2 regions of the Streptomyces sp. OZ13 genome follow, and region 1 is predicted to be linked to the other one. Evidence: riboswitches for the same ligand, from Rfam matches in the RefSeq annotation. Region 1 holds a riboswitch; the other holds the start of a gene.
What was found. Region 1 has a riboswitch for glycine ahead of gcvP (aminomethyl-transferring glycine dehydrogenase). Riboswitches for the same ligand answer to the same signal wherever they lie in the genome.

Region 1 (11,686 bases):
GACAGGGCGCGTCGTCTGTTGACCCTGCCGGTGCCCGCGGCATAGGTTTCGGGGATCCATCAACCTCAAGTGCGGGTGGAGGGTTTGCCTCCGACCCGTATGCGACCAATCCCCACGCGGGGCAGCCGCGGCAGGAGGATCCGTCCATGGCGGGTTTGCCGGTTTGTTCGAGGTGCGGCCACCGGAACACCGAGGCCGGTCGGTTCTGCTCCAACTGCGGTGCGCCGCTGAGGGGTGGCGCGCCGGCCGAGCGTGCGTCGGAGACGACGTCGACGATCTCCATCTCCGGCATCGAGGCCTACGACTCGGAGGTGACCGGCCAGACCGCCGTCCCCTCGCTCTCGCCGGAGGCCCAGGCCGCCGTCGAGGCTCTGCCGCTCGGCTCTGCCCTCCTGGTCGTCCGCCGCGGACCCAACTCGGGCAGCCGCTTCCTGCTGGACGGTGAGCTGACCACGGCGGGGCGCCATCCGCAGAGCGACATCTTCCTCGACGACGTCACGGTGTCGAGGCGGCACGTGGAGTTCAGGCGCGGGCCGGACGGCGGTTTCACCGTCTCCGACGTCGGCAGCCTCAACGGTACGTACGTGAACCGTGAGCGGATCGACTCCGTGGTCCTGGCCAACGGCGACGAGGTTCAGATCGGCAAGTACCGGCTGGTCTTCTACGCGAGCCAGCGGGGCGTGTAACCCTCCCCAGACTCCGTCCGGGGTGACCCCCAGGGAAGGCACATGCTGCGAACACCGACGGGCGGTGCCGGTCACGGCACCGCCGCCGCGGGCGACCGCCCGATGAGCATCGGCGCGGTCCTCGGGCACCTGCGCGACGAGTTCCCGGAAGTCACGATCTCCAAGATCAGGTTCCTGGAGGCAGAGGGCCTGGTCGAGCCGAGCCGTACGCCCTCCGGGTACCGCAAATTCACGGCCCGGGACGTCGAGCGGCTCGCGCTGGTGCTGCGGATGCAGCGTGACCACTACCTTCCCCTGAAGGTCATCCGCGAGCAGCTGGACGCCCTCGAACGGGGCGAGCAGGTGCAGCTGCCCGCACAGGGCGCCCAGCGGGACCTCTTCGACGGTTCCTGGGAACCGGAGGCCGAGCGTCCCCGCGGGGGCCGTATCGGCCGGGCGGCCCTGCTGGCCGCCGCCGAGGTGTCCGAGGAGCAGCTCACCGAGTGGGAGTCGTACGGCCTGCTCACGCCGGACGGGAGCGGCGCCTACGAGCCGGAGGCGGTCACGGTCGCACGGATGGTCGCAGAGCTGGGCAGATTCGGTCTCGAGCCCAGGCACCTGCGTGCCATGAAAGCCTCCGCGGACCGCGATGCCGGCCTGGTCGAACAGGTCGTCGCACCGCTGCGCCGGCACCGTAATCCGCAGACCAGGGCCCATGCGGAGGCCACCACGAAAGAGCTCGTGACGCTGTCCGTGAAGCTCCATGCGGCACTGGTGCAGACCGCCCTCGGAGTGCGGCTCCACTGATCTTGGACCAGCCCGACTACCCAAACCGGTCGCGCACGTCCTAGGGTTGCTGTGTGAACGAGCTCGACGTTGTGGGTGTCCGGGTCGAAATGCCCTCGAACCAACCGATCGTGCTCCTGCGTGAAGTGGGAGGCGATCGGTACCTCCCCATCTGGATCGGTCCCGGGGAGGCGACCGCCATTGCCTTCGCCCAGCAGGGCATGGCACCGGCCAGGCCGCTGACTCACGACCTCTTCAAGGACGTGCTGGAGGCGGTGGGCCAGGAGCTCACCCAGGTCCGCATCACCGACCTGCGCGAAGGCGTCTTCTACGCGGAGCTGGTCTTCGCCAGCGGGGTCGAGGTGAGTGCCAGGCCGTCCGACGCGATAGCGCTCGCCCTGCGCACCGGTACGCCGATCTACGGCAGTGACGGGGTGCTGGACGACGCGGGTATCGCCATCCCGGACGAGCAGGAGGACGAGGTGGAGAAGTTCCGCGAGTTCCTCGACCAGATCTCCCCCGAGGACTTCGGGTCCAGCAACCAGTGACGGTTCCGCCGACGCGTGGGCGGATCGCTCCCGTGTCGGCGCATTCGAGCAGCCTTTCCCCGGATGGGGGCACGGGAAACCACTCTCAGGGTGATTATCACTCGGCGTGCCGAGTGTGGCGATCGTTGACGCACCCCTGGTGACTCCCTACCTTCGAGGTGGCAGGTCAAGGACGGAGGTCGGCGTGAGAAGCAGCGGCGACAGTACGGTTGGGGGCGGCCCCGGACGCGGTCCGGTGGAAAGCGGGCCGTACCCGCTGCACGACAGCGCAGCCGCGCCCTCCACCGACACCATCGGCTACCGCGGGCCCACGGCCTGCGCGGCCGCCGGGATCACCTACAGGCAGCTCGACTACTGGGCGCGCACGGGTCTCGTGGAGCCGAGCGTCAGGCCCGCGTACGGCTCCGGCACCCAGCGGCTCTACAGCTTTCGCGACGTGGTCGTCCTCAAGATCGTCAAGCGCTTCCTGGACACCGGAGTGGCGCTGCAGAACATCCGGGCGGCCGTCCAGCACCTGCGGGCCCGGGGGTTCCGGGACCTCGAGCGCATGACGCTGATGAGCGACGGCGCGACGGTGTACGAGTGCTCCTCGCCCGACGAGGTGGTCGGCCTTCTCCAGGGCGGTCAGGGCGTCTTCGGGATCGCCGTGGGCGTCGTGTGGCGGGACGTCGAGACGGCGCTGTCGCAGCTGCACGGCGAGCGGATCGACACGGGGGAGACCCTGGTGGGGCACAACCCCGCGGACGAGCTGGCCAGACGCAGACGCGACCGGGCCGTCTGACGGCGCTCGCCGCTCCCCGTTGTCAGTGCTCTCCCCGTTGTCAGTGCTGTGGGGGAGCATCGGACATGTGAGAACCGCGCCGACGATCCTGCATCTCGACATGGATGCCTTCTTCGCCGCCGCCGAGCAGGCGGCGAAGCCGTCGCTGCGCGGAAAGCCGGTGATCGTCGGTGGACTCGGTCCGCGGGGTGTGGTGGCCACGGCCTCCTACGAGGCCCGGCGTTTCGGCGTGCATTCGGCGATGCCGATGGCGCAGGCCAGACGGCTCGCACCCAACGCGGCCTGTCTCGTACCACGCTTCTCGCTGTACCGCTCGGTGAGCGAGCAGGTCATGGAGCTGCTGGGGCGGCTGTCGCCGCTCGTGGAACCGCTGAGTCTCGACGAGGCCTTCGTGGACCTGGAGGCCGGTGGCGCGGCCCATGACGCCCCGTCCGCCCGTGCGACGGGCGAGCGGCTGCGCGCCGACATCCGGGCCGTCACGGGACTCACCGGGTCGGTCGGGCTGGCCGGCTCCAAGATGATCGCCAAGATCGCTTCCGAGCAGGCCAAGCCCGACGGCCTGGTGCTGATCGATCCCGGCACCGAGCGTGACCTGCTCGGGCCGATGTCCGTCCGGACCCTGCCCGGCGTGGGGCCGGCGACCGGGGAGCACCTGCGGCGGGCCGGCATGACTACCGTCGCGGACCTCGCCGAGGCGGGCGAGGACGAGCTCGTACGGCTGCTCGGCAGGGCGCACGGGGCATCGCTGTTCCGGATGGCGCTGGGGCACGACGACCGGCCCGTAGTGGCCGAGAGGGACGCGAAGTCGGTGTCCGTCGAGGACACCTTCGACGTCGATCTGCACGACCGGGTGCGGGTCCGGCTCGAGGTGGACCGGCTTGCCGAGCGGTGCGTGCAGCGGCTCCGCGGCAGCGGTCACTCCGGCCGGACCATCGTGCTCAAGGTCCGCCGGTACGACTTCTCGACGCTGACGCGGTCGGAAACGCTGCGTGGGCCGACAGACGACCCGACGGTGGTGCGGGAGGCGGCCGGCAGGCTGCTGGAGTCGGTGGATACCACCGGCGGCGTACGGCTGCTCGGTGTGGGCGTGACGGGGCTCGCGGACTACACCCAGGAGGACCTGTTCGCGCAGGCCGCGGCGGAGGCGGAGGCCGAGGCGGCCGAACCGGAGGAGGGTGAGCCCACCGCCGCCGAGGGCGCACCCGCAGGGGCGGGCGAACCGCACCGTACCGAGCCCGGCCGGCCCGACCCGGCGGAGCGGCGCTGGGCGGCCGGACAGGACGTGCGCCATGCGAGGTACGGGCCGGGCTGGGTCCAGGGCAGCGGCGTCGGCAGGGTCACCGTGCGGTTCGAGGAGCCGTGGTCGGCGCCGGGCAGGGTCCGGACCTTCCGGGTGGACGACGAGGACCTCGAGGCCGCGGACCCACTGCCGCTGGTGCGGCCCACCGGGCGGGCGGAGCCCCCGTCGGCCGCGGCCGACGGCGGGAGCGGCGAGACGGATCAGGCTGCGGCACCGGGCGAGGATGCGGGGAGAACGCCGACGTCTTCCCGGCCCGCCACCGGCTCCGGGACGTCCATGGAATCGGCGCCGTCGGGGGCCTCAGCGGCTTCCACGGAAGCGGCGCCGCCACAGCCCTCCGCGGCAGGCGGCGCCGAGCCGCCGGTCATGCCTCGGGAGCCTGTCCCGGACCGGCGTGCGGGCTGACCCGGGCGCGGCGGGGGAGAGGCGACGAAACGGCGGTGAGCAGGGGGCCCGTCCGTGCGGCCCGAGCCCCGATGACGCCGGCGTGCGGGCGGTCAGTCCTCCTGCCCCGCGACCCGGCCGAAGGACCGGTCGCCGGAGGCGGGTGCCGGCGCGGGAGGCGGACCGGAGAGGTCGAGCCCGTAGTGGTGGTAGAGCTGGAGTTCCTGCTCGGGCGACAGATGGCGGCCCACTCCGAAGTCGGGCGCGTCCTTGATCAGCGCGCGTTCGTAGGGGACGTGCAGCGCGTTGTCGACGAGCTCGCTCGGCTCGAGAGGGACGAAGGCGTCGCGGCTGAAGAGGCCTGTGCGCACGGCCGCCCACTCGGGCACGCCCGTGGCGTCGTCCAGGTACACCTCGTCAACGGTTCCGATCTTGTTGCCGTTGCGGTCGAACGCCTTGCGGCCGATCAGGCTGCGCGGATCGATGTCGGTCTGCACGGTCCCTCCAAATGGTCGCAACTGCTCTCCAACGACTACAGAAGTCCACATTCCGGGTGTCGGCCACTCGAGCGATCGTGTGGATGCACGCTGGTACCCTGGCAAACGGCCGCTGACCCTGTGCGGGAGAGTCCTCCGGAGAGCAGTCCGGAGGCGCCGAAGGAGCAAATCCTCCCCGGAATCTCTCAGGCACCTGTACCGCACGGACGAGGTCACTCTGGAAAGCAGAGCGGGCGTCGGACGGCATCCGCTCTCACCGACGGTGAAAGCCGGGATGTCGCTCCGTGACGCCCGGTGAAGCTCTCAGGTCGAGATGACAGAGGGGGAGGCCGTCCGGGCATCCCTGCCGTGATGCCCCTCGCAGGTCGCGAAGACCAGGAGGCCTCCCACCATGACCGCCAACCGCATTCCGCTCTCCCAGCTGGAGCGAGGGATCCCGTTCGAGCAGCGGCACATCGGGCCCGACGCCGGTGCCCAGGCCAAGATGCTCGCCCATGTGGGCTACGGCTCCCTCGACGAGCTCACCGCCGCCGCCGTACCGGACGTCATCAAGAGCGCCGAGGCCCTGGACCTCCCTGACGCCCGCACCGAGGCGGACGTCCTCGCGGAGCTGCGCACCCTTGCGGACCGCAACCAGGTGCTCGCCCCCATGATCGGACTCGGCTACTACGGGACGTTCACGCCGCCGGTCATCCTGCGCAACGTCATGGAGAACCCGGCCTGGTACACGGCGTACACGCCGTACCAGCCGGAGATCTCGCAGGGGCGGCTCGAGGCGCTGCTCAACTTCCAGACCGTGGTCGCCGACCTGACCGGGCTGCCCACCTCCGGCGCCTCGCTCCTCGACGAGGGCACGGCCGCCGCGGAGGCCATGTCGCTGGCCCGCCGGGTGGGCAAGGTCAAGAACGGCGTCTTCCTGGTCGACGCGGACGCCCTGCCCCAGACCCTGGCCGTGATAGAGACGCGTGCCGAGCCCACCGGCGTCGAGGTCGTCACCGCCGACCTCAGCGAGGGCATCCCCGCCGAGATCGCCGAGCGCGGCGTGTTCGGTGTGCTGCTGCAGTACCCGGGCGCCTCCGGTGCCGTGCGTGACCTCAGGCCCGTGATCGAGCAGGCGCACGAGCTCGGCGCGATCGTCACGGTCGCCGCGGACCTGCTGGCCCTGACGCTGCTCACCTCGCCCGGCGAGCTCGGCGCGGACATCGCGGTCGGCACCACCCAGCGCTTCGGTGTCCCCATGGGCTTCGGCGGACCGCACGCCGGCTACATGGCCGTCCGGGAGAAGTTCGCCCGCAGCCTGCCCGGCCGCCTCGTGGGCGTCTCCGTCGACGCCGACGGCAACAAGGCCTACCGGCTGGCCCTGCAGACCCGCGAGCAGCACATCCGCCGCGAGAAGGCGACCAGCAACATCTGCACCGCGCAGGTGCTGCTCGCCGTGATGGCGGGCATGTACGCCGTCTACCACGGCCCGGACGGGCTGCGTGCGATCGCCCGGCGCACCCACCGTTACGCCGCGATCCTCGCCGCAGGGCTGCGCGCAGGCGGCGTCGAGCTCCTGCACGGCTCGTACTTCGACACCCTGACCGCCCGGGTGCCCGGCAGGGCCGCCGACGTGGTCGCCGCCGCCCGCGAGCGCGGCGTCAACCTGTACCTGGTGGACGCCGATCACGTCTCCCTCGCCTGCGACGAGACCACCGGCCGCGAGCAGCTGACCGCCGTCTGGGCCGCCTTCGGCGTGGACGGCGACGTCGACGCCCTGGACGCGGCCGGTGCGGACGCGCTGCCGGCCGCGCTGCTGCGCGACGACGAGTACCTGACCCACCCCGTCTTCCACCAGCACCGGTCCGAGACCTCGATGCTGCGCTACCTGCGCCGGCTCGCCGACCGCGACTACGCGCTGGACCGCGGCATGATCCCGCTCGGCTCCTGCACCATGAAGCTGAACGCGACCACCGAGATGGAGCCGGTGACCTGGCCCGAGTTCGGCCAGATCCACCCCTTCGCACCGGTGGAGCAGGCTCAGGGCTATCTGACCCTGATCCACGAGCTGGAGGACCGCCTCGCCGAGGTGACCGGCTACGACAAGGTCTCCATTCAGCCCAACGCCGGGTCGCAGGGCGAGCTGGCCGGTCTGCTGGCCGTCCGCGCCTACCACCGCGCCAACGGGGACGCGGGCCGCACGGTCTGTCTGATTCCCTCCTCCGCGCACGGCACCAACGCCGCCAGCGCCGTGATGGCCGGCATGAAGGTCGTCGTGGTGAAGACCGCCGACGACGGCGAGATCGACGTCGAGGACCTGCGCGCCAAGATCGAGCAGTACCGCGACCAGCTGTCCGTGCTGATGATCACCTACCCGTCGACGCACGGTGTGTTCGAGGAGCACGTCGCCGACATCTGCGCCCAGGTGCACGACGCGGGCGGCCAGGTGTACGTCGACGGCGCCAACCTCAATGCCCTGGTGGGCCTGGCGAAGCCGGGCCGGTTCGGCGGCGACGTCTCGCACCTGAACCTGCACAAGACCTTCTGCATCCCGCACGGCGGCGGCGGTCCGGGCGTCGGCCCGGTCGGTGTGCGCTCCCACCTCGCGCCCTACCTGCCGAACCACCCGCTCCAGCCCGCGGCCGGCCCCCGGACGGGCGTGGGGCCGATCTCCGCGGCTCCCTGGGGCTCCGCGGGCATCCTGCCCATCTCGTGGGCGTACGTGCGCCTGATGGGCGGAGAGGGCCTCAAGCGGGCGACGCAGGTCGCCGTGCTCGCGGCGAACTACATCGCCAAGCGTCTCGAGCCGCACTACCCGGTGCTCTACACCGGTCCGGCCGGCCTGGTCGCCCACGAGTGCATCGTCGACCTGCGGCCGCTGTCCAAGGCGACCGGCGTCAGCGTCGACGACATCGCCAAGCGCCTGATCGACTACGGATTCCACGCGCCGACGATGTCCTTCCCGGTGGCCGGCACGCTGATGATCGAGCCGACCGAGAGCGAGGACCTGACCGAGCTCGACCGCTTCTGCGACACCATGATCGCGATCCGCGGCGAGATCGAGAAGGTCGCGTCGGGGGAGTGGTCCGCCGACGACAACCCGCTGCGCAACGCCCCGCACACGGCGTCCGCGCTCGGCGGCGAGTGGGACCACCCCTACAGCCGCGAGGAGGCCGTCTTCCCGGCGGGCGTGAACGCGGCCGACAAGTACTGGCCGCCGGTGCGCCGCATCGACGGAGCGTTCGGCGACCGTAACCTCGTGTGCTCCTGCCCGCCGCTGGAGGAGTACGACAACTGACGCGAGCCGCGCGGCACATGCGTCGGGGCCGGTCCGGAAGTTCTCCGGGCCGGCCCTTCTGTTTCCCGTGTTACCGAAGAGGCCTAGGCGGCGGTCACCAGCGGGCCGGCGGCCGCTGTACGGCGCGGGGCGATGATCCGGCCGTCGGGCAGCAGCTCGCCGGTGTCCTCGAAGAGGAGCACGCCGTTGCACAGCAGGCTCCAGCCCTGTTCCGGATGGTGCGCCACGAGGCGGGCCGCCTCACGGTCGGCGGAGTCGGATGTGGGACAGGCTGGCTGATGCTGGCACATGGATGGGTTCTTTCGCTGTGATGTGGTGTGTGTCGTGCGGCTCGATGAGGTGTTCATGGCCGCTCCCCCGTATCTGTCGGTCGGTCCCCAGTGTTCACCCACGGAGGTCGCTCCGCAGGCATTTCACAGCAGCTCTTCCTACTGATTGATGACGCACCACCCGCTCGGGCGGTTCAGTTCAACGGGCCTGTCCTTTCGGGTGGTTCGCGGTGGCCCGGCCGGGCTAGTCACAACGGGCCAGTTCTCGGACACCGATACGCCCCGCGACCGGGAGGTGGCGGGGCGTATCGAGTGTCTCCTGTGGGTGCGATGTCCGGGATGTTCTCCCGTCAAGCGGCCGGCGAGTCGAGCAGCGGGGCCGGCGTCACCCGCAGGGTCATGAGAGGCAGCAGGTCCGCGACCCGGTGTGGCCGGTGGGCGGCTATGCCCGGTGGCGCGGGGGCGAGGGGGACGAGGACGTCGGAAGGCTGCGGGGTGCCGGACGCGGCGTCGGCCTCGACGTCGCCGTGCAGCCAGAGGGTGAGCATGTAGAGCTCGGGAACGGACAGCAGTCTGGGCTGGAACGGGGTTCCCGTCGATTCGGCCTGACGCAGGGCGCGTTCGGTCGAGTCGAGGTAGGGGCCCTCGAAGAAGTGGGAGAAGGTCCAGCCGTCCGGCGTGAGCATGGTGTCCGCGGCGGCCACGGTGCGGTCGCCGCTGCGGATCAGGAAACGCCAGCCGGTGAGCCTGGTGTGCGGTGTGCGGCCGCTCGGCACGATCCGGTCCAGTACATGGACCGGCAGCGGCAGTTCGGCGCTCAGGGGCCCCTGGACGGACCTCAGAGCGGGGGTTCGGGCCTCGCGGACGGCTGTGGGGGAACCGAGTGCCGCGAGGACGCTTCGCAGGGCAGGCGCGGGGGCCGGGGGGACAAGCAGCGGCATGGTGGGTCGCCTCTCACTCAGGAGACACGGTGGAGCGTGAAGGTGCGGACGTCACTGTCTGCGTGCGGGGCGGCCAGCCGCCGGAAGACACCGGATACGAACTCACCGCCCTCGCGGAGTTTATACGACGCGTGTTCACGCAATGTTTCCGCTACCCGTCGCGGGTATTTCGGGCAAGGCGTGAACCGGCCCGTTTCATGCGGCATTTCTGGCGTTTTCCCGTGCTGTCGAGGCTGCGGCCTGCGGTTTCGGCTCCGGCGCGGTAGGCCGAATCAAGCCTGTGGTTTTCACCGCCGTCCGTGCCTGCAATTGCTGTTGGCCTCATGCCAGGGGAATGTGCCTGTCGAGCGTCTGTCTCCAGACTACCGGCCGCCGAGTCCGCGTGGGGCGTTATGGATCAATGAGGCTGGGCATTATCGTCCGTGACGTGAGCGGACCTCGCCACGTGGGACCCACACGAGGAGGGACCCTTCGATGGGGGAGAAGGTCGAGGCAGGCGGGTTCGACCTGTCCGATCGGCAACGGTACCGAGGCAAGCTGCAACGGTGCCTGGCCGGCCTGGGGCGGCTTCTGGCGGAGAAGAGGTTCGACCGGCCCAAGAATCTGATGGGGCTCGAGATAGAGCTGAATCTCGCGGGTGCGGACGGGATGCCTCGGATGATGAATGCCGAAGTTCTCTCCCGTATCGCCAGTCCCGATTTCCAGACCGAGCTCGGCATGTTCAATCTGGAAGTAAACATCGTCCCGCACCGATTGGGCGGCCGTGTACTCGACCAGCTGGCGGAGGAGTTGCACACCGGGCTGGGATATGCCGATCGCAAGGCGCAGGAGCTCGGTGCCGGGATCGTGATGATCGGCATTCTGCCGACGCTGGCGCAGCAGGATCTGGTATCCGCGAACCTCTCCGACGTGGACCGTTACATGCTGCTCAACGATCAGATCGTGGCGGCACGCGGGGAAGACTTCACCCTCGACATCGAGGGGGTGGAACGGCTCACGTGCACATCGGCGTCGATCGCGCCGGAAGCCGCCTGCACGTCGGTGCAGCTGCATCTGCAGGTCACCCCGGGCCGGTTCGCCGACGTGTGGAACGCGGCGCAGGCGGTGGCCGCCGTGCAGGTCGCCGTCGGCGCCAACGCGCCGTTCCTGTTCGGCAAGGAGCTGTGGCGCGAATCGCGGCCGCCGCTCTTCCAGCAGGCCACGGACACCCGCCCGCCGGAGCTCCAGGCACAGGGGGTGCGCCCGCGGACCTGGTTCGGTGAGCGCTGGGTGGACTCGGCCTACGACCTCTTCGAGGAGAACATCCGGTACTTCCCCTCGCTGCTGCCCTTCTGTGACGACGAGGACCCGCTGAGGGTGCTGGAGGACGGCGGAGTGCCGCGGCTCCAGGAGCTGGTCCTGCACAACGGCACGATCTACCGCTGGAACCGTCCGGTGTACGCGGTCGTCGACGGCGTCCCCCACCTGCGGGTGGAGAACCGCGTGCTGCCCGCCGGGCCGACGGTGACCGACGTGATCGCCAACGCCGCGTTCTACTACGGTCTGGTGCGAGCGCTCGCGGAGGACGCTCGTCCGGTGTGGACGCGGCTGCCCTTCGCGGCCGCCGACGAGAACTTCGCGACCGCGTGCCGGCACGGTATCGACGCCGAGCTTCAGTGGCCCCGTCCCGGTCGTGGCGGCGTCACACAGGTGCCGGTCGTCAAGCTGGTCCGGGACGAGCTGCTGCCGCTGGCCGCGGCGGGTCTCGACGCGTGGAACGTGGCGCCCGCCGATCGAGACCTCTATCTCGGCGTGATCGAGGAGCGGTGCCGGCGCCGGATGAACGGAGCCTCCTGGCAGGCGGACACCTATCACCGCGCCCGTGAGGCGGGGCTGGAGCGTGAGGTGGCGCTGGCGGCGATGACCCGTCGCTACTGCGAGCTGATGCGTGAGGGACAGCCGGTGCACACATGGCCGGTGGGATTCCCGGGGGCGCGCTCCTGACCGACCCGCGCGTGCGGCCGCGGGGCGGCCAGGCGCGTGCGCGGGGCCTGGCTGCGACCGCCGTAGGTTCGTCGGGCAAGCTGTGACGTCCCATGCGGTGGAGCAACTGGAGGCTGTAGTGCAGGCGCAGGCGGGAGACGCGGCCGGGTCCTTTCCGCGGGAGGCGGTGTCGCGCAGGACCCTCCGGTCGGAGATGCTGCTCGTGCTCGCCCTGTCGCTCGGCGCCAGTGGTGTGTCCGCGCTGATCAGCTTCAT
Region 2 (11,686 bases), on a different contig from region 1:
GCGACGATCAGCTTCGGCTTGGACTCCTTGGCGAGGCGCTCGACCTCGGCCATGTCGACCTGACCGGTGGCGTCGTCCACGTGGTAGGCGACCACGTTGTAGAGCTTGCCGGAGAAGTTGATCTTCATGCCGTGGGTCAGGTGACCGCCGTGGGCCAGGTTCAGGCCCATGATCGTGTCGCCCGGCTTCAGCAGCGCGAACATCGCGGCCGCGTTCGCCTGCGCGCCCGAGTGGGGCTGCACATTGGCGTGCTCGGCGCCGAACAGCGCCTTGATGCGGTCGATGGCGATCTGCTCGACCACGTCGACGTGCTCGCAGCCGCCGTAGTAGCGGCGGCCCGGGTAGCCCTCGGCGTACTTGTTCGTGAGGACGGAGCCCTGTGCCTCCATGACCGCGACCGGAGCGAAGTTCTCCGAGGCGATCATCTCGAGGGTGGACTGCTGACGGTGGAGCTCGGCGTCGACAGCGGCGGCGACATCCGGGTCCAGCTCGTGGAGAGGGGTGTTGAGAAGCGACATCACTCGGTCCCTAAGGTTTTGGTCAGCCGGCGAAATCGGTGTACTCGTCCGCGGAGAGCAGGTCCTTCGGCTCCTCGCTGACGCGTACCTTGAAGAGCCAACCGCCCTCGAACGGGGCGGAGTTCACCAGGGACGGGTCGTTGACGACGTCCTCGTTGGCCTCGGTGACCTCACCGCTGACCGGGGAGTACAGGTCGCTGACCGACTTGGTGGACTCCAGCTCGCCGCAGGTCTCGCCCGCGGTCACCGTGTCACCGACCTCGGGGAGCTGGACGTACACCACGTCGCCGAGCGCGTTGGCCGCGTGCTCCGTGATGCCGACCGTCGACACGCCGTCCTCGGCGGCCGACAGCCACTCGTGCTCCTTGCTGTAGCGCAGCTGCTGGGGGTTGCTCATGACCTGAATTCTCCTGTACGCGGGGGAGTGCTGGTGAACGGGGAGAGGGTGCGGACGATCACTTCCGGCACCCCGAGGATCACTTCTGGCGCTTGTAGAACGGCAGCGCCACGACCTCGTACGGCTCGTGGGTGCCCCGGATGTCGACGCCGACCCCCGGAGCGCCCGGCGCGGCGTGGGCCGCGTCCACGTAGGCCATGGCGATCGGCTTGCCGAGGGTGGGGCTCGGGGCGCCCGAGGTGACCTCGCCGATCACTGTGCCGTCCGCCACCACCGACATACCGGCACGGGGGACCCGGCGGCCCTCCGCGATCAGCCCGACGAGCTTGCGCGGCGGCGCGGACTCGGCACGCTCCGCGGCGGCCGTGAGCGCCTCACGGCCGACGAAGTCGCCCTCCTTCTCGAACTTCACCACCCGGCCGAGGCCCGCGTCGAACGGGGTGAGCGCCGTGGTCAGCTCGTGCCCGTACAGCGGCATGCCCGCCTCCAGGCGCAGCGTGTCACGGCAGGACAGGCCGCACGGGATCAGACCGGCGGGCGCGCCCGCGTCGGTCAGCGCCTGCCAGAGCTTCTCGGCGTGCTGCGGCTCGACGAACAGCTCGAAGCCGTCCTCGCCGGTGTAGCCGGTGCGGGCGATCAGCGCCGGGACGCCGGCCACGGTGCCCGGCAGGCCCGCGTAGTACTTCAGGCCGTCCAGGTCCGCGTCGGTCAGGGACTTCAGGATGCCGGGGGACTCCGGGCCCTGGACCGCGATCAGCGCGTACGCGTCACGGTCGTCACGGACGGTGGCGTCGAAGCCCTGGGCGCGCCCGGTGAGGGCGTCGAGCACGATCTGGGCGTTGCCGGCGTTGGCGACGACCATGTACTCGTCCTCGCCGAGGCGGTAGACGATCAGGTCGTCGAGGATGCCGCCGTCCTCCTGGCAGATCATCGTGTAGCGGGCGCGGCCGAGGCCGACGGTGCCGATGTTGCCGACCAGCGCGTAGTTCAGCAGGTCGACGGCCTGCGGACCGGTGACGGTGATCTCACCCATGTGGGACAGGTCGAACAGCCCGGCCTTGGTGCGGACGGCGTTGTGCTCGTCACGCTCGCTGCCGTACCGCAGGGGCATGTCCCAGCCTGCGAAATCGGTCATGGTCGCGCCCAGCGACCTGTGCAGGGCGTCGAGTGCGGTCAGACGGGGGGCGTTGCTCATAGGTGTGGCTCCCAGGGCATGGCTGCGAGGACAATCCTCCCCATCTGTCATCGGAACCTGAGAGGTTCGCCCCGACTACGCGTACGGGTAGTCGTGACTTGCACCTTGGGTGGAGCCACTCGAATGCGGCTCGCTTTTCAGATCTGCCTCATCACACGCGGTACGGGGCCTGAGAGATTCAAGGGAGGAACTTGCTCCTTCGGCGCCCGCCACAGAGGTGGCAGGGACTCTCCCGCGTGGATTCAAGCGGCCGGTATGGAGTTTGCGCGCACATCATTGCACGCATCGGGGAAGAGTGGAGCGTGAGGCCGCCCTGAAAACACTTGAGCCGCATTACCAATTCTTTACACTTCATGGGCAAGGGTGTGGGATGACCCGACACGGGGAGGGGACGACGTTGCAGCCGACCGGTGCCTACGCCACGACCACGGGGGTGCCCGCGCCACCGGGCATGTCCGCCGTCCCGTCCCGGGCCGGAGCGGCCACGCCCGCCCTGCCCGCCCTGCCCGTCCTGCGCGACCTGCGGCAGCGGGCCGGGCGCAGCCCGCACAGCCTGATCTTCGCCGCCGGTGACGTGGTGGTCGTCTCCGGCCTCCCTGGCAGCGGCAAGTCCACGCTGATCCGGCGCGCGGCGAGCGGCCTCGGCATCGACTCGCAGGACACGCGGGACCGCTGGGACGCCCGTGCGCCCCGCTTCCTGCCGTACGCGGTCTACCGCCCGCTGGTGCGGCTCGCCCACTACGCCGGACTGCGGCGTGCCCTACGCTCCGGCGCGAGCGTCGTCGTGCACGACTGCGGCACACAGGCGTGGGTGCGGCGCTGGCTCGCCCGTGAGACACGGCGGCGCGGCACGTCCCTCCACCTGGTGCTGCTGGACGTGACACCCCAGGTCGCGCGGGCGGGCCAGCGCGAGCGGGGCCGCGGCGTCTCGGGCTACGCCTTCGCCCGCCACCGCCGGGCCGTCTCCCGCCTGGTCACCGACGCGGAGGCGGGCCGCCTGCCGGGCGGCTGCGCCTCGGCGGTCCTGCTGGACCGCGAGGCGGCGGGGACGCTGGGGCGGCTGGGCTTCGGATAACGACCGCCTCCACGACCGCTGCGCGAGCCCTGCTCCCTCCCCGCCCCCGCCCGTACCGATGCACGGCTCCGTCGCGGCCAAGCCCCGGAGGCCCGCACCGCGCGCCCGCGCCGCGTCCTCCATCTCCTCGCACCGCCCGCCGGCCGTGCGAGGTACGCCCGGACGGCTGATTTCGCTCCACGAAATCAGCCTGGCCGGCGGCGCTTGTGTGGTCGGTGGCGCCGGCGTGCGTCGGCTGCGCCGGGCTGGGGCTCGGCCGATGGGGTGTTCGCGGCTTGATCGGCGGTGCTTGCCGGGTCGGCAGCACACGCCTGCGTCGGCCGCGCCGGGCTCGGACTCGGCCGATGGGGTGTTCCCGGCCTGGTCGGCGGCTCCTGCCCGTCGGCGGCGCCGGCCTGCGTCGGCCGCGCCGGGCTCGGACTCCGCTGATGGAATTTGCAGCCGTGCCTGCCGCGGCTGAGCTCTTCGCCTGCCAGGTTCCGGACCCGCCTGCGGCGGCCCGAGCCTTCGCAGGCGGCTCAGGCCTCCGCCGGACCGAGGCAAATCCAGCCTCGCCGGCGTTCGAGACGCGGGGGGGGGGGCGGTGGGGGTCCCCCCACGCCGCCAGGCGTAGGGCGAGGAGCCCCCGCAAGCACCGCGCGGAGCGCGGTGGCGGGGGCGGGCGGAGCCCCCACGCGGCGGAGCCGCACATCGGTACAGCGGGAAGGGGCGGGGAAACGCTCCGCGCAGCGGCCACGCCCCCGACGCTAGGGTCGTCGCGCACGACCACGCACCGCCCACCGCTGGGGCCCGCACGAAGGACACCGCATGGACATACCCCGCACCGGCTGGCCCGGCAACGAGCTCGAGGAGGTGCTCGCCGCCTCCCTCGGCAACCCCGCGGCCGGCGGCCGCCTCGTAGAGGTGCTCGGCCGCAGCCCGATATGGGTCCCGCTGCCCAACGGCGGCAACCAGGAGAGCCGCGACCTCGATCTGCCGACCATGGAGATCGACGGCGCCGCTTATGTCCCCGTCTTCAGTTCGGAACAGCAGTTCCTCCAGTGCGTCGGTGCCCATATGCCGTTCACCGTCGCGCCCGCCAGGGAATTCGCCCGCGGGCTGCCCCCGCAGCTCGGTATCGCCGTGAATCCGGGCGGCGCCGTGGGCGCCCCGTTGCCGCCCGCCGCGGTCGCCGAACTGTGCCGGGTGGGGCGGACGCCGCTCGAGGGTCCGGCCTCCGGCGGCCGGGTGCGGCTCTTCGAGCCGGACTGGCAGGAGGAGCCGGTCGACTTCCTCGCCGCCGCGGCAGGCGAGTTCGAGGCCGTCGGCGTCGTGCTGACGGGCCGCCGCGCGCTCGCCTCCATCGAGGGCGACGCGCCGACACTCTTCATCGGTGTGCAGCTCTCGTCATGGGAGGGCGTCGAGCGCAACGCCCCCATGGACGCCCTCGGCCGGGCCATGGGCCGGGTCCAGCCGCCGTGGCCGGTCAACCTGGTGCTTCTCGACGTCGCGCAGGATCCGGTGGCCGACTGGATGCTCGAGCGGGTGCGCCCCTTCTATCAACGACAGCACGCGTAGGGCTCGGGCCTGACACGAAAGAGAGACCCTGTGGTCAAGTCTTTGCCAGGAGGGCCGATTAAGCTGGTTTGATGGCCTGACCAGCCTGACAGAGGCTGTGCGGAACGGTGGGACCGAACGAGGGGCGGAACAGGGTGAGTGCGTCAGGCACCGCGGCGGCCGGGCAGGTCGAGCACATGCTGCGCCAGGTGACTCCCGGCCGCTACGACGCGTACGAGGCGCTGCTGCACGCCCTCGCCGACCCCGCGGGCGGCCGGATCTGGATGCTGCTGTGGCACGGCCGGCCCGGCTCGCCCGACGCCCAGTACGGCAACATGGAGATCGACGGCGTCTGTTACGCCCCGTGCGTCACCTCCCCCCAGGAGCTGGCCGTCTCCGGCTGGAACCGTGCGCACGAGGTCACCACCGGCCGGGACATCGCCCGCGCCCTCTACCCGGACCGCTGGGGCATCTGGCTGAACCCGCACGCGCCCGGCGGCGGTGTCGGCGTGCCGTGGCTGGATCTGCGCCGTATCGCCACGGGTCTGGACCGGATGCCGGCGGGACCGCTGCGGCTGTCGGACCCGGCGATCGAGATCCCGCAGTTCTACGCCCTGCTCACGCAGAACGCCCACCGTACCCCCGCCGTCCGCTCGCTGCGGCGTGCCTGGGTGCAGCCCGCGGTGGGGCCCGCGTACCTGGCCATCGGCCTGGATCTCTACGACACCGGCCCGCAGTCGGTCGAGACGGTGCGGGTGATGATGCGGCAGTCGGTGGCCGCCGTGCCGGACGGCCTGCCGGTGTCGACCGTGGCCATGTCCGACGAGTACGACCCGGTCACCATGTGGATGCGCGTCAATGCCCGCCCCTTCTACGACCGCGACGCCCACGCGGGGGCCCCGGCCGCCGGCGGCGGGTACGGATATCCTCCGCCGCACACCCGCTGAGCTGGGCCGCTGCGGAAATGACGGGAACGAACTCCGCCGGATGTCAAGGGTGTTAAATCGTCTGGCGGGGATGTCCCGTATCTGCCCGGTTTGTTGAGTGTCCGGGTCTCGAGTAGGTATCACCGCTATCCGGACTGTTCTCCCAGGTGTCTCCCGTCTGTAGTGTTCGGCCGTCAAGACCTCTCCCACGGCGGAACCTCGGGGTGGACCCATGCGAATATTCAAGTCCGGAGCTGTCCGGGCGATCACGGCGGCGGTGGCCGTCGGCCTGATCGCCACCGGCTGCGCCAGCGAGCGGGGCAAGGACGGTGACAAGGGGGGCGACAAGGACACGTTCGTGTTCGCCGGCGCCGGTGACCCCGGCTCCCTCGACCCTGCGCTCGCGAGCGACGGTGAGACCTTCCGGGTCACCCGTCAGGCCTTCGAGGCCCTGCTCGAGCACGAGTCCGGCGGCAGCAAGCTCGTCGGCGGTCTCGCCGAGAAGTGGTCCAGCGACCCGGCCGGCAAGGTGTGGACGTTCAACCTGCGCAAGGGTGTGAAGTTCCACGACGGAGAGGCGTTCAACGCCGCCGCGGTCTGCGCGAACTACGACCACTGGTTCAACTGGAAGGGCACCTACCAGTCGAGCGCGGTCTCCTACTACTGGCAGACCATCATGGGTGGCTTCGCCAAGAACGAGGACAAGGAAGCCCCCAAGCCGAACTACAAGTCCTGCACGGCTAAGGACGAGAACACGGCGGTCATCGAGGTCAACGAGCCCTCGGCGAACCTGCCCGGCGGCTTCTCCCTCCAGGCGCTGGCGATCCACTCGCCGAAGGCCATCAAGGAGTACGCGAAGCAGGACGCGACCGCCAAGGGCGACGCGATCACGTACCCCAAGTACAGCCAGGAGGCCGGCACGGTCGCCGGCACCGGCCCGTACAAGATCACGAAGTGGAACAAGGGCAACAAGGAAGTCACCCTTGAGCGCTTCGACGACTACTGGGGCGAGAAGGCCAAGGTCAAGAACCTGGTCTTCCGCACGATCGACACCGAGGCCGGCCGCCGGCAGGCGCTGCAGGCCGGTGACATCGACGGTTACGACCTGGTCGCTCCGGCCGATGTGAAGACGCTGGAGAAGGAGGGTTACGAGGTCCCGACCCGTGACGTCTTCAACATCTTCTACGTCGGTATGACGCAGTCGAAGAACCCCGCGCTGAAGAAGCTCGAGGTCCGGCAGGCCATTTCGCACGCCATCGACCGCGAGGGCATCGTCAAGACGCAGCTGCCCGAGGGCGGCAAGGCCGCGTCCCAGTTCATGCCCGACACGGTGGCCGGTTTCTCGGACAAGGTGAAGACCTACCCGTTCGACACCAACAAGGCCAAGGAGCTCCTCAAGAAGGCCGGTGAGGAGAAGCTCAAGATCGAGTTCTGCTACCCGACCGAGGTCACCCGCCCCTACATGCCGGCGCCGCAGGACATGTTCGAGCGCATGAAGGCCGACCTGGAGAAGGCCGGCATCACGGTCACCCCGAAGGCCATGAAGTGGGCCCCGGACTACCTGGACGCCACCGAGGCCGGCTCCTGCGCCCTGCACATGCTCGGCTGGACCGGTGACTTCAACGACGGCTACAACTTCATCGGCACCTGGTTCGCCGGGCCCGACAAGCAGTGGGGCTTCAACGACAAGAAGGTCTTCGACGCGGTGAACGCCGCCTCGAAGGTCACCGACCCCGCGGGTCGCGTCGAGGCCTACAAGAAGGCCAACGAGACGATCATGGAGTACGTCCCCGGCGTCCCGATCTCGGCCTCCCCGCCGGCGATCGCCTTCGCCAAGAACGTCAACCCGCCGAAGGTCTCCCCGCTGACGCAGGAGAACTTCGCCGAGGTCTCCTTCAAGTAATCGAAACCCCAGCGGGTCCGCCCGGCCACAGAACCTCGGTGGCCGGGCGGACCCGCATCGACGCACGTAAGAAAGGGGCATGCGGGGTGCTGCGACTCGTCGTACGAAGACTGCTACAGCTCATACCCACCCTGCTCGGCCTGTCGGTTCTGCTCTTCCTCTGGCTGAACCGGCTGCCCGGCGGACCCGCCTCAGCGATCCTGGGCGAGCGGGCGACCGAAGCCGAAGTGGCGCGTATCAACCGGGCCCTCGGGCTCGACCAGCCCGTCTACGTCCAGTACTGGCGCTTCCTCAAGCGCATCTTCGAGGGCGACCTCGGCACGTCCGTCCAGACCGGTCAACCGGTGTTGGACGAGTTCACGACGCGTTTCCCGGCAACGGTGGAACTCAGCATCGCCGCGATCCTCCTTGCCATCGTTGTCGGAATCCCGCTCGGCTACCTGGCGGCCAAGCGCCGCGGCGGCTGGCTGGACGTGGCCTCCGTGTCCGGATCGCTGGTCGGCATCTGTATTCCGGTGTTCTTCCTGGCGCAGCTGCTCAAGGGCGTGCTGGCCGAGCCGCTCGGCCTGCCGACCTTCGGTCGACTCCCGAGCGGTCTCGACGCCACCGAGGTCACCGGATTCGCGGTGCTGGACGGCCTGTTGACGGGTGAACTCGACGCCAGCTGGGCGGCGATCAAGCATCTGATCCTGCCCGCGATCGCGCTGGCCTCCATCCCGCTCGCCGTGATCGTGCGGATGACGCGGGCCAGCGTCCTGGAGGTCCTCGGCGAGGACTACGTCCGCACCGCGGAGTCCAAGGGCCTGGAGAAGCGCGTTGTTCGCGGCCGTCACGTGCTGCGTAATGCGCTGCTTCCTGTGGTCACCGCCGTGGGTCTGCTCACCGGAAGCCTCCTCTCGGGCGCGGTGCTCACCGAGTCGGTCTTCACCTTCGGAGGCATCGGCTCCTTCATCCGCACCTCGATCGACGCCCGCGACTACCCGGTGCTCGTCGGGTTCATCCTCTTTATCGCGATGGTGTACGTCCTCATCAACCTGCTGGTCGACCTCGCGTACAGCATCATCGACCCGAGAGTGCGGGTGCACTGACGTGACGACCATGACGAAGAAGGCCGACAAGATCGATCGGCTCGCCGAGCTGATGCAGACCTCCGAGACCACCAGCGGCGCCAGCCTGTGGCGCGAGGCCATGCGGCGGCTGCGGTCCAGCAAGATGGCGATCATCGGCGGCGTCATCATCGCGTTGTTCGTGATCCTCTCGATCATCGGACCGTGGATCGCTCCGCACAGCCCGTCCGCCCAGACGTGGCGGGGCGAAGTCTTCGCCAACAGGGGCGAATTCGTCGGCGCGCGCGACGGGAACTGGTTCGGCCTCGACCACCTGGGCCGCGACATGTTCTCCCGGATCCTGGTCGGAGCCCGGCAGACCCTGATGGTCGGCGTCGTGTCGATGCTGATCGGTCTGATCGTCGGCGCCCTCATCGGTGTGCTCTCCGGGGCGGCCGCGACGCTCGGCGGCAGGGCCGGCGAGCGCGTCGACACGGTGATCATGCGCTTCACCGACATCATGCTGTCGCTGCCGTCGCTGCTGCTGGCGGTCTCCATCGCCGCGGTGATGGGGCAGTCGCTGACCACCGTGATGATCGCGGTCGGCGTCGTGCAGATCCCGATCTTCGCGCGGCTGCTGCGCGGTTCGATGCTGGTGCAGGGCAGCTCCGACTACGTACTCGCGGCGAAGGCGCTCGGCATCAGGAAGAAGCGGATCGTCTTCACGCAGATCCTGCCGAACTCGCTCAGCCCGGTGATCGTCCAGGCGACGCTCAGCCTCGCCACCGCGATCATCGAGGCCGCGGCCCTGTCCTACCTGGGCCTCGGCAACCCGGATCCGGCGATCCCGGAGTGGGGCGTCATGCTCGCCCAGGCCGAACGGTTCTTCGACAACGAGCCCATGATGGCGGCCTACCCCGCCATCGGCATCATCATCACCGCCCTCGGCTTCACCCTGCTCGGCGAGGCCACGCGCGAAGCCCTCGACCCGAAGCTGCGAGGCTGAAGTCCCATGGCACTGCTCTCAGTTGAAGAACTCAGCGTCACCTTCACCGCCAAGGGCCGCAAGGACTCCACGGCCGTCGACGGCGTCTCGTTCGACGTCGACCAGGGCCAGGTCGTGGGCCTCGTGGGCGAGTCGGGCTGCGGCAAGTCCGTGACCTCGCTCGCCCTGATGGGCCTGCTGCCCGGCAAGGGCGTGAAGGTCGGCGGGCGCGCGGAGTTCGACGGCAAGGACCTGCTGAGCATGAGCCCGCGCAAGCTGCGGGACATGCGCGGCAGCCAGCTGGCGATGATCTTCCAGGACCCGCTGTCCTCGCTGAACCCGGTCGTCCCCATCGGCGTCCAGGTCACCGAGATCCTCGAACGCCACCGCGGGCTCAAGGGCGAGGCCGCCCGCAAGGAAGCGGCGAACCTGCTGGACCGGGTCGGCATCCCCGACCCGACCCGGCGGCTCAAGGAGTACCCGCACCAGCTGTCCGGCGGTATGCGCCAGCGCGCGCTCATCGCCATGGCCGTCGCGTGCGCTCCCCGGCTGCTCATCGCCGACGAGCCGACGACCGCGCTCGACGTGACCATCCAGGCGCAGATCCTGGAACTGCTCAAGGAACTGGTCGACCAGGAGGGCACCGCCCTGCTGATGATCACCCACGACCTGGGCGTCGTGGCCGGCCTCTGCGACCAGGTCAACGTGCTGTACGCGGGCCGGGCCGTCGAATCCGCGGGCCGCCGCGAGCTGTTCGCGCACCCCACCCACCCGTACGCGCACGGTCTGCTCGGGTCCATCCCCCGGCTGGACGCGCCGCGCGGCGAACCGCTCAGCCCCATCCGCGGATCCATCAACGACCGGATCGCCTGGGCGGACGGCTGCGCGTTCGCGCCGCGCTGCGACTACTACACGATGGAGTGCCTGACCGGCACACCCGAACTGACCGAACCACGCGCGGCCGGACACCAGGTGCGTTGCGTCAACCCGGTCCTTCCCAAGCCCAAGGCGGAGGTCTCGGCATGAGCCTGCTCGAACTCGACGATGTGAAGGTCCACTTCCCCGTCAGGAAGGGCGTCCTCTTCAACCGCACGGTCGGCCATGTCTACGCCGTCGACGGTGTGTCGCTGAAGGTCGAGGCCGGTCAGACGTACGGGCTGGTGGGCGAGTCCGGCTGTGGCAAGACGACGCTCGGCCGCGGTGTGCTGCGTCTCGTGGACATCACCGACGGCGAGGTCGTCTTCGACGGGACGGACCTGGCGAAGCTGCCGGAGGAGGAGATGCGCCGGTACCGCCGGCGTCTGCAGATGGTCTTCCAGGACCCGCTCGGCAGCCTCAACCCGCGGCAGAACATCGAGTCGATCCTCAGCGAGGGCATGGCCGCGCACGGGATCGGCAAGGACCAGGAGGAGCGCCGGGAGAGGATCAAGGAGATCCTCGCCAAGGTCGGCCTGCCCACCAACGCGCTCTCCCGCTACCCGCACGAGTTCTCCGGCGGTCAGCGCCAGCGCATCGGCATCGCCCGTGCGCTGGTCCTCGAGCCCGACGTGATCATCTGCGACGAGCCGGTCTCGGCGCTCGACGTGTCGGTGCAGGCGCAGGTGATCAACCTGCTGGAGGAGCTCCAGGAGTCGATGGGCCTGACGTACCTCGTCATCGCCCACGACCTGGCGGTCGTCCGGCACATCTCGGACGTCATCGGGGTCATGTACCTCGGCTCCCTCGTGGAGGAGGCGCCGAGCGACGCGCTGTACGCGGGGCCCAAGCACCCGTACACCAAGGCGCTCATGTCGGCGGTCCCGGTGCCCGACCCCGAGGTGGAGGACCGCCGCGAGCGGATCCTGCTCCAGGGTGACCTGCCCTCGCCGGCCAACCCGCCGGCGGGCTGCCGCTTCCACACCCGGTGCCCCTGGGCCCAGGACAGGTGCGCGGCCGAACGCCCGGTGCTGACGGACGTCGGTGACGGGCACAAGGTGGCGTGCCACTTCGCGGCCGAGATCGAGGCGGGGACGCTGGAGCTGACGCGCCCGACCGGCATCGAGGCGGTCACGGAGACCAAGGCCGTCGCGGCGGAGGGCCCCGACGCCGACAAGGTCGCGATCCCG

Region 2: another riboswitch for glycine. It lies ahead of gcvT (glycine cleavage system aminomethyltransferase GcvT); the one in region 1 lies ahead of gcvP (aminomethyl-transferring glycine dehydrogenase).

Annotation. Positions count from the first base shown of each region.
Region 1 covers NZ_JBQHCZ010000027.1:28,364-40,049, reverse strand. The annotation lists gene ACTMTU_RS35065 (FHA domain-containing protein) at 1-686, shown strand, start outside; gene ftsR (transcriptional regulator FtsR) at 729-1,472, shown strand; gene ACTMTU_RS35055 (bifunctional nuclease family protein) at 1,526-1,999, shown strand; gene ACTMTU_RS35050 (MerR family transcriptional regulator) at 2,235-2,780, shown strand; gene ACTMTU_RS35045 (DNA polymerase IV) at 2,848-4,485, shown strand; gene ACTMTU_RS35040 (PRC-barrel domain-containing protein) at 4,578-4,961, opposite strand; glycine riboswitch at 5,075-5,172, shown strand; gene gcvP (aminomethyl-transferring glycine dehydrogenase) at 5,353-8,238, shown strand; gene ACTMTU_RS35030 (DUF5999 family protein) at 8,322-8,528, opposite strand; gene ACTMTU_RS35025 (hypothetical protein) at 8,858-9,448, opposite strand; gene ACTMTU_RS35020 (glutamate--cysteine ligase) at 9,923-11,431, shown strand; gene ACTMTU_RS35015 (CPBP family intramembrane glutamic endopeptidase) at 11,550-11,686, shown strand, end outside.
Region 2 covers NZ_JBQHCZ010000014.1:79,530-91,215, reverse strand. The annotation lists gene glyA (serine hydroxymethyltransferase) at 1-518, opposite strand, end outside; gene gcvH (glycine cleavage system protein GcvH) at 541-915, opposite strand; gene gcvT (glycine cleavage system aminomethyltransferase GcvT) at 995-2,110, opposite strand; glycine riboswitch at 2,259-2,355, opposite strand; gene ACTMTU_RS27055 (AAA family ATPase) at 2,562-3,185, shown strand; gene ACTMTU_RS27050 (enhanced serine sensitivity protein SseB) at 3,993-4,742, shown strand; gene ACTMTU_RS27045 (enhanced serine sensitivity protein SseB C-terminal domain-containing protein) at 4,877-5,668, shown strand; gene ACTMTU_RS27040 (ABC transporter substrate-binding protein) at 5,880-7,550, shown strand; gene ACTMTU_RS27035 (ABC transporter permease) at 7,637-8,638, shown strand; gene ACTMTU_RS27030 (ABC transporter permease) at 8,649-9,602, shown strand; gene ACTMTU_RS27025 (ABC transporter ATP-binding protein) at 9,609-10,607, shown strand; gene ACTMTU_RS27020 (oligopeptide/dipeptide ABC transporter ATP-binding protein) at 10,604-11,686, shown strand, end outside.